One region of the Nocardia sp. NPDC003726 genome, then DNA from elsewhere that is predicted to be linked to it. Evidence: riboswitches for the same ligand, from Rfam matches in the RefSeq annotation. Region 1 holds a riboswitch; the other holds the start of a gene.
The links. A riboswitch is a leader RNA that binds a small molecule or an ion and turns the genes downstream of it on or off. The one in region 1 is predicted to bind thiamine pyrophosphate.
Positions count from the first base shown of each region.

Region 2: linked by a shared signal. The riboswitch ahead of thiC (phosphomethylpyrimidine synthase ThiC) and the one ahead of ACWDMM_RS24525 (purine-cytosine permease family protein) in region 1 are both predicted to bind thiamine pyrophosphate.

Region 1 covers NZ_JBSFNF010000020.1:101,107-104,708, forward strand. Annotated here, with positions in the region: gene ACWDMM_RS24525 (purine-cytosine permease family protein) at 1-1,091, opposite strand, end outside; TPP riboswitch at 1,087-1,202, opposite strand; gene ACWDMM_RS24530 (hypothetical protein) at 1,371-1,766, opposite strand; gene ACWDMM_RS24535 (cytochrome P450) at 2,240-3,496, shown strand; gene ACWDMM_RS24540 (styrene monooxygenase/indole monooxygenase family protein) at 3,509-3,602, opposite strand, start outside.
Region 2 covers NZ_JBSFNF010000010.1:64,096-67,697, reverse strand. Annotated here, with positions in the region: gene fahA (fumarylacetoacetase) at 1-672, shown strand, start outside; gene ACWDMM_RS15665 (hypothetical protein) at 1,028-1,474, shown strand; TPP riboswitch at 1,661-1,783, shown strand; gene thiC (phosphomethylpyrimidine synthase ThiC) at 1,773-3,425, shown strand.

The sequences.
Region 1 (3,602 bases):
GCGACCAGCACGCCGAGCAGAGGCACGAACACCGAACCGATGAGTCCGAGGAATCCGAAATAGTTCGTCATGTCCATCCACAGGGCCGACACCGTGATCAGCGCGCCGAGGCCGATCGAGAGCACTCTGCGGTCGACGCGCGGCGCGAGATTCTGGATCGACACGGCGGTGGAGTACACATTGGCGAAGGACTGGTCCGCCTCCCGCAGCACAAAGACGAAGAAGAACAGCGCGCCGAGGCTCACCTGCAGAAACGGTGCGTACGGCCCGCCTTCGCCGGTCGCCAGCGCCAGCGCGAACAGGCCGAGGACGTAGGCGACGATCTGGGTGAGCCCGTACGCGCCGCTGGCCGCGCCGAACGCGGACCGGCCGGTGCGGGCGTGCCGCGTGTAGTCGGCGGCGACCGGCACCCACGAGATCGAGACGGCCAGCGCGGCGTCGGTGGCGACCCAGAACAGGTTCCAATCGACGCCGAACGGCCCGCTTCCACTCGGGCCGGGGTTCGCCCGCAGATCCGGCAGACCGGCGCGGAAGAACTGCGCGTAGAACCAGATCAGGGCGATCACGACACCGGCGGTCACGAACCTGCGCAGCAGACGGACCGAGCCGAGCGGCCAGATCGTCAGGACGGTCGTGAGCGCGCCCGCGACCACGACGTAGAGCCAGCGCGGACCGCCGCCGAACAGTTCCCCGGCCGCGTCGCCGATGACGATCAGCTCGAAGGTCCCCCAGCCGATCAATTGCGCGATGTTGAGCACGGTGGGCAGGTAACTGAGTCGCGCGCCGAACAGTCCGCGCAGCAGCACCATCGCGGGTTGCCCGGTGCGTGCGCCGGTGAGCGCCGCCGCGCCGAGCATCAGTCCACCCACCAGGGTGCCGAGGACGGTCGCCAGGATGCCCGCCGCGATCGAGATCCGCGCCGCGCCCGCGGAGTCCGGCGCGAGCACGGTGTACGCGCCGGAGAACGCGATGAGGCTGACGCCGAGATTGGCCCAGAACGCACTCTGGTCCCAGAACGAAAGCACCTTCGGGGCGGGCTGATCGAGGGTCAGCGGGGCTTCGCGCGGCGCGCTCGTACGGGTCGACGACATGACGGAAACGCTCTCCCTACGCCGGCATTACCCGGACAGGTTCATGCGGTCGGCGGCGCGTGCGGTCCGCCCTCTCAGCCCGGCCGTGCCCGAGCTCCCGCGGTGAAGTGATTCCGGCGAATAGTACACCCGCGCCAGTTTTCGGGAGCCGGGGACGAGGTCCGGACGCCGAAGGGCCTCGAAGTGATGAGCGGTGCGGCACCCACCGCGCCGGCCCGCTTCCGGGGCATCGCCGACACGCACTGGCCGCACCGGCGCCGCGGTGGCCGCCCGCGCGGTTCAGCCCATGAGGAACGAGGCGGCGAACCACGCCAGCAGGACCAGCACCGCGCCGACCAACGCGCCAGGGAACATCGCGCGCCCCTGCCGGGCCGCCAGCAGCGACAGCAACGCGCCCACAGCGAAGCCGACGATCCCGCCGCCCACCATGATCCAGACGCCCGCGCTGGTATCGACCCGGCATTCCGGCTTGGACTCGCAGATGCCGCCCGCCATCAGGAACCACGGCGCCAGGACCGTCGACATCGCAGCCAGCGTCGCGGGCAGGAACCACAACAGCGCGCTCACGACGAGATCCGCGGTGCGCGGCGGCTCGACGGCGGGGGTCTCGGGTTCGCGCGTCGGATAGCCGGAGGGGGTCGTGCCGTGGGACACCTGGTTGAGGTAACCGTGCATCGTGTCTCGCTATCGCTTGTCGGGGGAGTCGGCCGGGCCGATGGAAGTTATACACCAGCCACGTGCACGTCGAAGTGCTTGTCTCCCCGCAGGATGCGGGCGAACGGCGTGCCTGCCGTCCCGGATCGGATGCGTCCGTCGATCCTTCCGCCGGTAGCGAATACGGAGCGTCACTGCGGGATTCGCGCGCGCCCGGTGTCGCCGGGGCGCGGCTGTCGGGGATCGTGGCCGGTCCGCAGCGGTGAGTCGTCCGCGATTTCGTTGCCGTGCGGAGGGGGCGGTCGCATCACCGCAGGTCGCGCGTCATTACCGATGCCCGTGAGCTACCTACGCGACGATCCTGTGTGTCGATCCGCTGCGCGGTCGGGACGATGCGTCGCAGTGGTGCGCCGTATGGGCCGAGCGCCGTCGCGACGATCCGCGCCGAGTGCGCCCGCGCTCGGTGCGAACGCTCCTACCGTGAGAGTGACGCGTTGACCACACCCCGAGACTTCGACCGCACCGCGGACGCCCCTGGCGCGCATCATGGTTCGCCCATCGACCACGACGTCGAGCGCGTATCGCTGTATTCCCCGGAGTTCGCGGCCGATCCGCATCGCTCCTACCGCGACATGCGCGCCCGCTACGGCTCGATGGCGCCGGTCGAACTGGCGCCGGGCGTGCCCGCGACGTTGGTGCTCAGCTATCACACGGCGGTGCGAATCATGCACGACCCGGCGCACTTTCCCGCCGACCCGCGCACCTGGCAGGCGAACGTGACCGCCGACTGCCCGGTGTTGCCGGTGCTGGAGTGGCGTCCCAACGCCATGCGCAGCACGGGGGAGGAACACGCGCGCTACCGCCAGGCGAACACCGCGAGCATCGACGCCGTCGACCTGCACGCCTTACACGAGACGGTGGAGCGGATCGCTGTGCCGCTGATCAACACCTTCTGCGCGACGGGCAGCGCCGATCTGGTATCGCAGTACGCTCTACCGCTGGCCTTCGAGGCGATCAACGCCATGCTGGGCTGCCCGCCGGAGATCGGGAAGGAAGTCGCCGCCGCTACCCGCGCCGTGTTCGACGGAGTGGACGCGGAGGAGGGCAACCGCCTGCTCGTCACCGCGCTGCTGCGGCTGCTCGAGCACAAGCGCGCCGAACCGGGCCTGGACATCACGACGCGGCTGCTGCGGCATCCGGCAGGCTTGGACGACACGGAGGTGATCCACCAGCTCGTCGTGCTCTACGGGGCGGGGATCGAACCGCTGCAGAATCTGATCATCAACACCCTGGTGCTGATCCTCACCGACGACCGGTTCGGCGGCGATGTCCTTGGCGGGAGCCTGTCGACCCGAGACGCGCTCGACGAGGTGTTGTTCACCGATCCGCCGATGGCGAATTTCTCGGTCACCTATCCGCGCCAGCCGATCCTGATCGACGATGTCTGGCTGCCTGCCCATCAGCCGGTCGTGATCAGTTTCGCGGCCTGCAACAACGATCCGGCGATCAGCGGGCACGACCACAGCGGCAACCGATCGCATCTGGCGTGGGGCGCCGGACCGCACGCGTGTCCGGCCCGCAGCGCGGCCTACCTGATCGGCCAGGACGCGGTCGACCAGTTGCTGGACGCGCTGCCGGAACTGCGGCCCGCCGTGCCGGTGCGCGAATTGGCCTGGCGGCCAGGACCTTTCCACCGCGCTCTGACCGCGCTGCCGGTCACTTTTCCCGCGACACCGCCCTGGCGGCCCTAAGCGCGGAATCGGTCAGGACGGCGCGGTCGCCGCGAGCCGGGCGAGGTTCGCCGGCCGCGCGAAGGTGTTCGCGAAGGCGTCGGCCAGTGTCGTGTCGTGCTGGGCG
Region 2 (3,602 bases), on a different contig from region 1:
TTCGGCCCGTCGCGGCGGCTGGACATCGAGGCCGAGCTCGGTTTCGTGATCGGCGTCGGCTCGCGGCTCGGCGTGCCGGTCCCGATCGACGAGTTCGCCGAGCGGGTGTTCGGCGTCGCGCTGGTCAACGATTGGTCGGCCCGCGACATCCAGGCCTGGGAGTACCAGCCGCTGGGCCCGTTCCTCGGCAAGTCGTTCGCGACGTCGATCTCGCCGTGGATCACGCCGCTGGCCGCCCTGGAGTCCGCCCGCATACCGCTGCCCGAGCAGTCGCCCGCGCCGCTGCCCTACCTGCACGGCGCCGAGCACTGGAGCCTGGACATCGACCTCACCGTGGCCTGGAACGGACAACCGGTCACCTATCCGCCCTACTCCCGGATGTACTGGTCACCGGCGCAGATGCTGGCTCATCTCACGGCGAACGGCGCATCGACGCGCACCGGCGATCTGTACGCCTCCGGCACCATCTCCGGCCCCGAACCGGATCAACGCGGCTCGTTCATCGAGTTGTCCTGGGGCGGCAGCAGGCCGGTATCGGTGAACGATCGGCAACGTACCTTCCTGGAGGACGGCGACGAGGTGACCATCACCGCGTCGGCTCCGGGCCCGCACGCGGCCAGGATCGGGTTGGGCGAGGTCACCGGCCGTATCCTTCCGGCACACCCGCACTGAACACGGCCGGGCGCTCGGCGTCGTACCAGGGGCGCGACCCGCCCGGTACACCATGGCGGATGTGCTGCGCGGTACGGAGCTGATGCCGCGATCGACTTCTTCGGCCGATCTGTCGAACGCCCGCTTACGAAACGGGCGGACTGCCGTCCGGCGAACGCCATCGGCAGGGCGGCGATGGTGTGCCCGACTTCCCTTTGTGGCCGGTCGATCGGCCTTCGCCCGAGGTTGCCTCGGACGGGCACTCGATGCTTGAGAACGGCGTCGCGCGGGTACGCCGCTACCCGAGCGCCTCGATCTCCGCCGCCGGATCGCGGAGTTCACGGCCGCACCCACCCTCCGGACAAGGAGCGAGGTCATGAACGATCGCCCGGATACAGCGCACTGCCGCCCCACCGGCGTGGACGACAACACGGTCGCCGCCACCGGCAAACTCTCCGAGGCGCTGGAGACCATCGAGCGTGCCCGCGGCCATCTGTACGCCTTCCACCAGCTGACCGGCGGGGCGGATCTGGCGCTGGACACGGCGGTGGAACTGTTCCGCGAAGCAGGGCACGATCACATCGCCGACCGGATCTCCACCGAGTTGATCGGCCGCAACGTGCTGGCCGGGCGCTGGACCTTCCAGATCGTCGAGGAATACGAGGACGGCTACTACGGTCTGTTCCGCGACATCGAGCGGGCCGCCAGGGACGAACTGCTGGACGGCCGCCGCCACGTCTACGAAGCCGAGATGAAAGAAGCCCGCCGCACCCACGGCGCACCGGGCCATTCGGCCAAGCCGGAGAGCGCCGAGAAGTCCTGATCGCGGCCAGGATTCCCGGCGACCGGACTCGCTCGCTCGGCGCGCGAACTGGATACCCGGTCCTGGCGCACTCGATTCCCACCCGACCCGTGCGAGTGCGGACACCCCTGCCTGGAAGTTCGCCCGATCGCGCCGAATCGCCGGGCGCGCGCCCGTGCGGTCCGGGTATGGTCGGGCGGGGAAATTTCACACACCAACGGGGGCTCGCACCAGCGGGCTGAGAGGACGGCTAGCCGAGAGGCGTCAGGGCCGTCGACCGTATGAACCTGACCGGGTAATGCCGGCGTAGGGAGGAAGAATGGCACGCGCCGCTGCGTCCGACGGTGGATCCGCACCCGTCGACAGCGTCACCACCGGCCCCATCGAGGGCAGCGTCAAGCACTATCTCGAGGTCGATGACCTGCGCATTCCGGTGCGCCGGATCAATCTGACCAATGGCGAGCACTTCGACGTCTACGACACGTCCGGCCCGTACACCGACGAGTCCGCGACGATCGACCTCGAAGGCGGTCTACCGAAACTGCGCGACACGTGGACCAAGCCCGAGGGGAAAGGTCCGCGCACCCAGCTCGCGTGGGCCCGCGAGGGCATCGTCACGCCGGAGATGCGCTTCATCGCCGCGCGCGAAGGCGTCGCGCCGGAGCTGGTGCGCGACGAGGTCGCCGCTGGCCGCGCGGTGATCCCGGCCAACCACAAGCATCCGGAGCTCGAGCCGACCATCATCGGCAAGAAGTTCCTGGTGAAGATCAACGCGAACATCGGCAACTCGGCCGTGTCCTCATCGATCGCCGAGGAGGTGGAGAAGATGGTGTGGGCCACCCGCTGGGGCGCGGACACCATCATGGACCTGTCCACCGGCAAGAACATCCACGAGACCCGCGAGTGGATTCTGCGCAACTCCCCCGTCCCGGTCGGCACCGTGCCGATCTACCAGGCGCTGGAGAAGGTGAACGGCGATCCGACCGCGCTGACCTGGGAGATCTACCGGGACACCGTGATCGAGCAGTGCGAGCAGGGCGTGGACTACATGACCGTGCACGCGGGCGTGCTGCTGCGCTACATCCCCCTGACCGCCAAGCGGGTGACCGGCATCGTCTCGCGCGGCGGGTCGATCATGGCGGCCTGGTGCCTGGCGCATCACCAGGAATCGTTCCTGTACACGCACTTCGAGGAACTCTGCGAGATCCTGGCCCGCTACGACGTCACCTTCTCCCTCGGTGACGGCCTGCGGCCCGGCTCCATCGCCGACGCCAACGACGAGGCGCAGTTCGCCGAACTGCGCACGCTCGGCGAGCTGACCAAGATCGCCAAATCGCATGGCGTGCAGGTGATGATCGAGGGTCCGGGGCACGTGCCGATGCACAAGATCGTGGAAAACGTGCGGCTGGAAGAGGAGCTGTGTGAGGAGGCGCCGTTCTACACCCTCGGCCCGCTCGCCACCGACATCGCACCGGCCTACGACCACATCACCTCGGCCATCGGCGCTGCCATCATCGCGCAGGCGGGCACCGCCATGCTCTGCTACGTCACCCCGAAGGAACACCTCGGCCTGCCCAACCGCGACGACGTGAAGGTCGGCGTGATCAGCTACAAGATCGCCGCGCACGCCGCCGACCTGGCCAAGGGCCATCCGCACGCCCAGCAGCGCGACGACGCGCTGTCGCAGGCGCGCTTCGAATTCCGCTGGCGCGACCAGTTCGCGCTGTCCCTCGACCCGGACACCGCCCGCGAGTACCACGACGAGACGCTGCCCGCCGAACCCGCGAAGACCGCGCACTTCTGCTCCATGTGCGGCCCCAAGTTCTGCTCGATGCGAATCTCGGCCGACGTCCGCGAGTACGCCGAACGGCAGGGTTTGAACGAGGCCGAGGCGCTGGAGGCGGGCATGGCGGAGAAGTCCGCCGAGTTCGCCAGCCGCGGCAACGCGGTCTATCTGCCCGTGGTCTCGTGACGACCCGGCGCCGTCCCGCCGCATCCCGACGATGCGGCGGGACGGTGCTGACGCCGGTTCACCGCGGGGCTGCTCGTGGCCGCCGGCTGCACTCGGCGGTCGAGCCTGCCGCTGTTGCCGTGCACGGGGCCTGACGCACAGGCGGTCGATCACGACCGAACAACCGTCGTCTGGCGC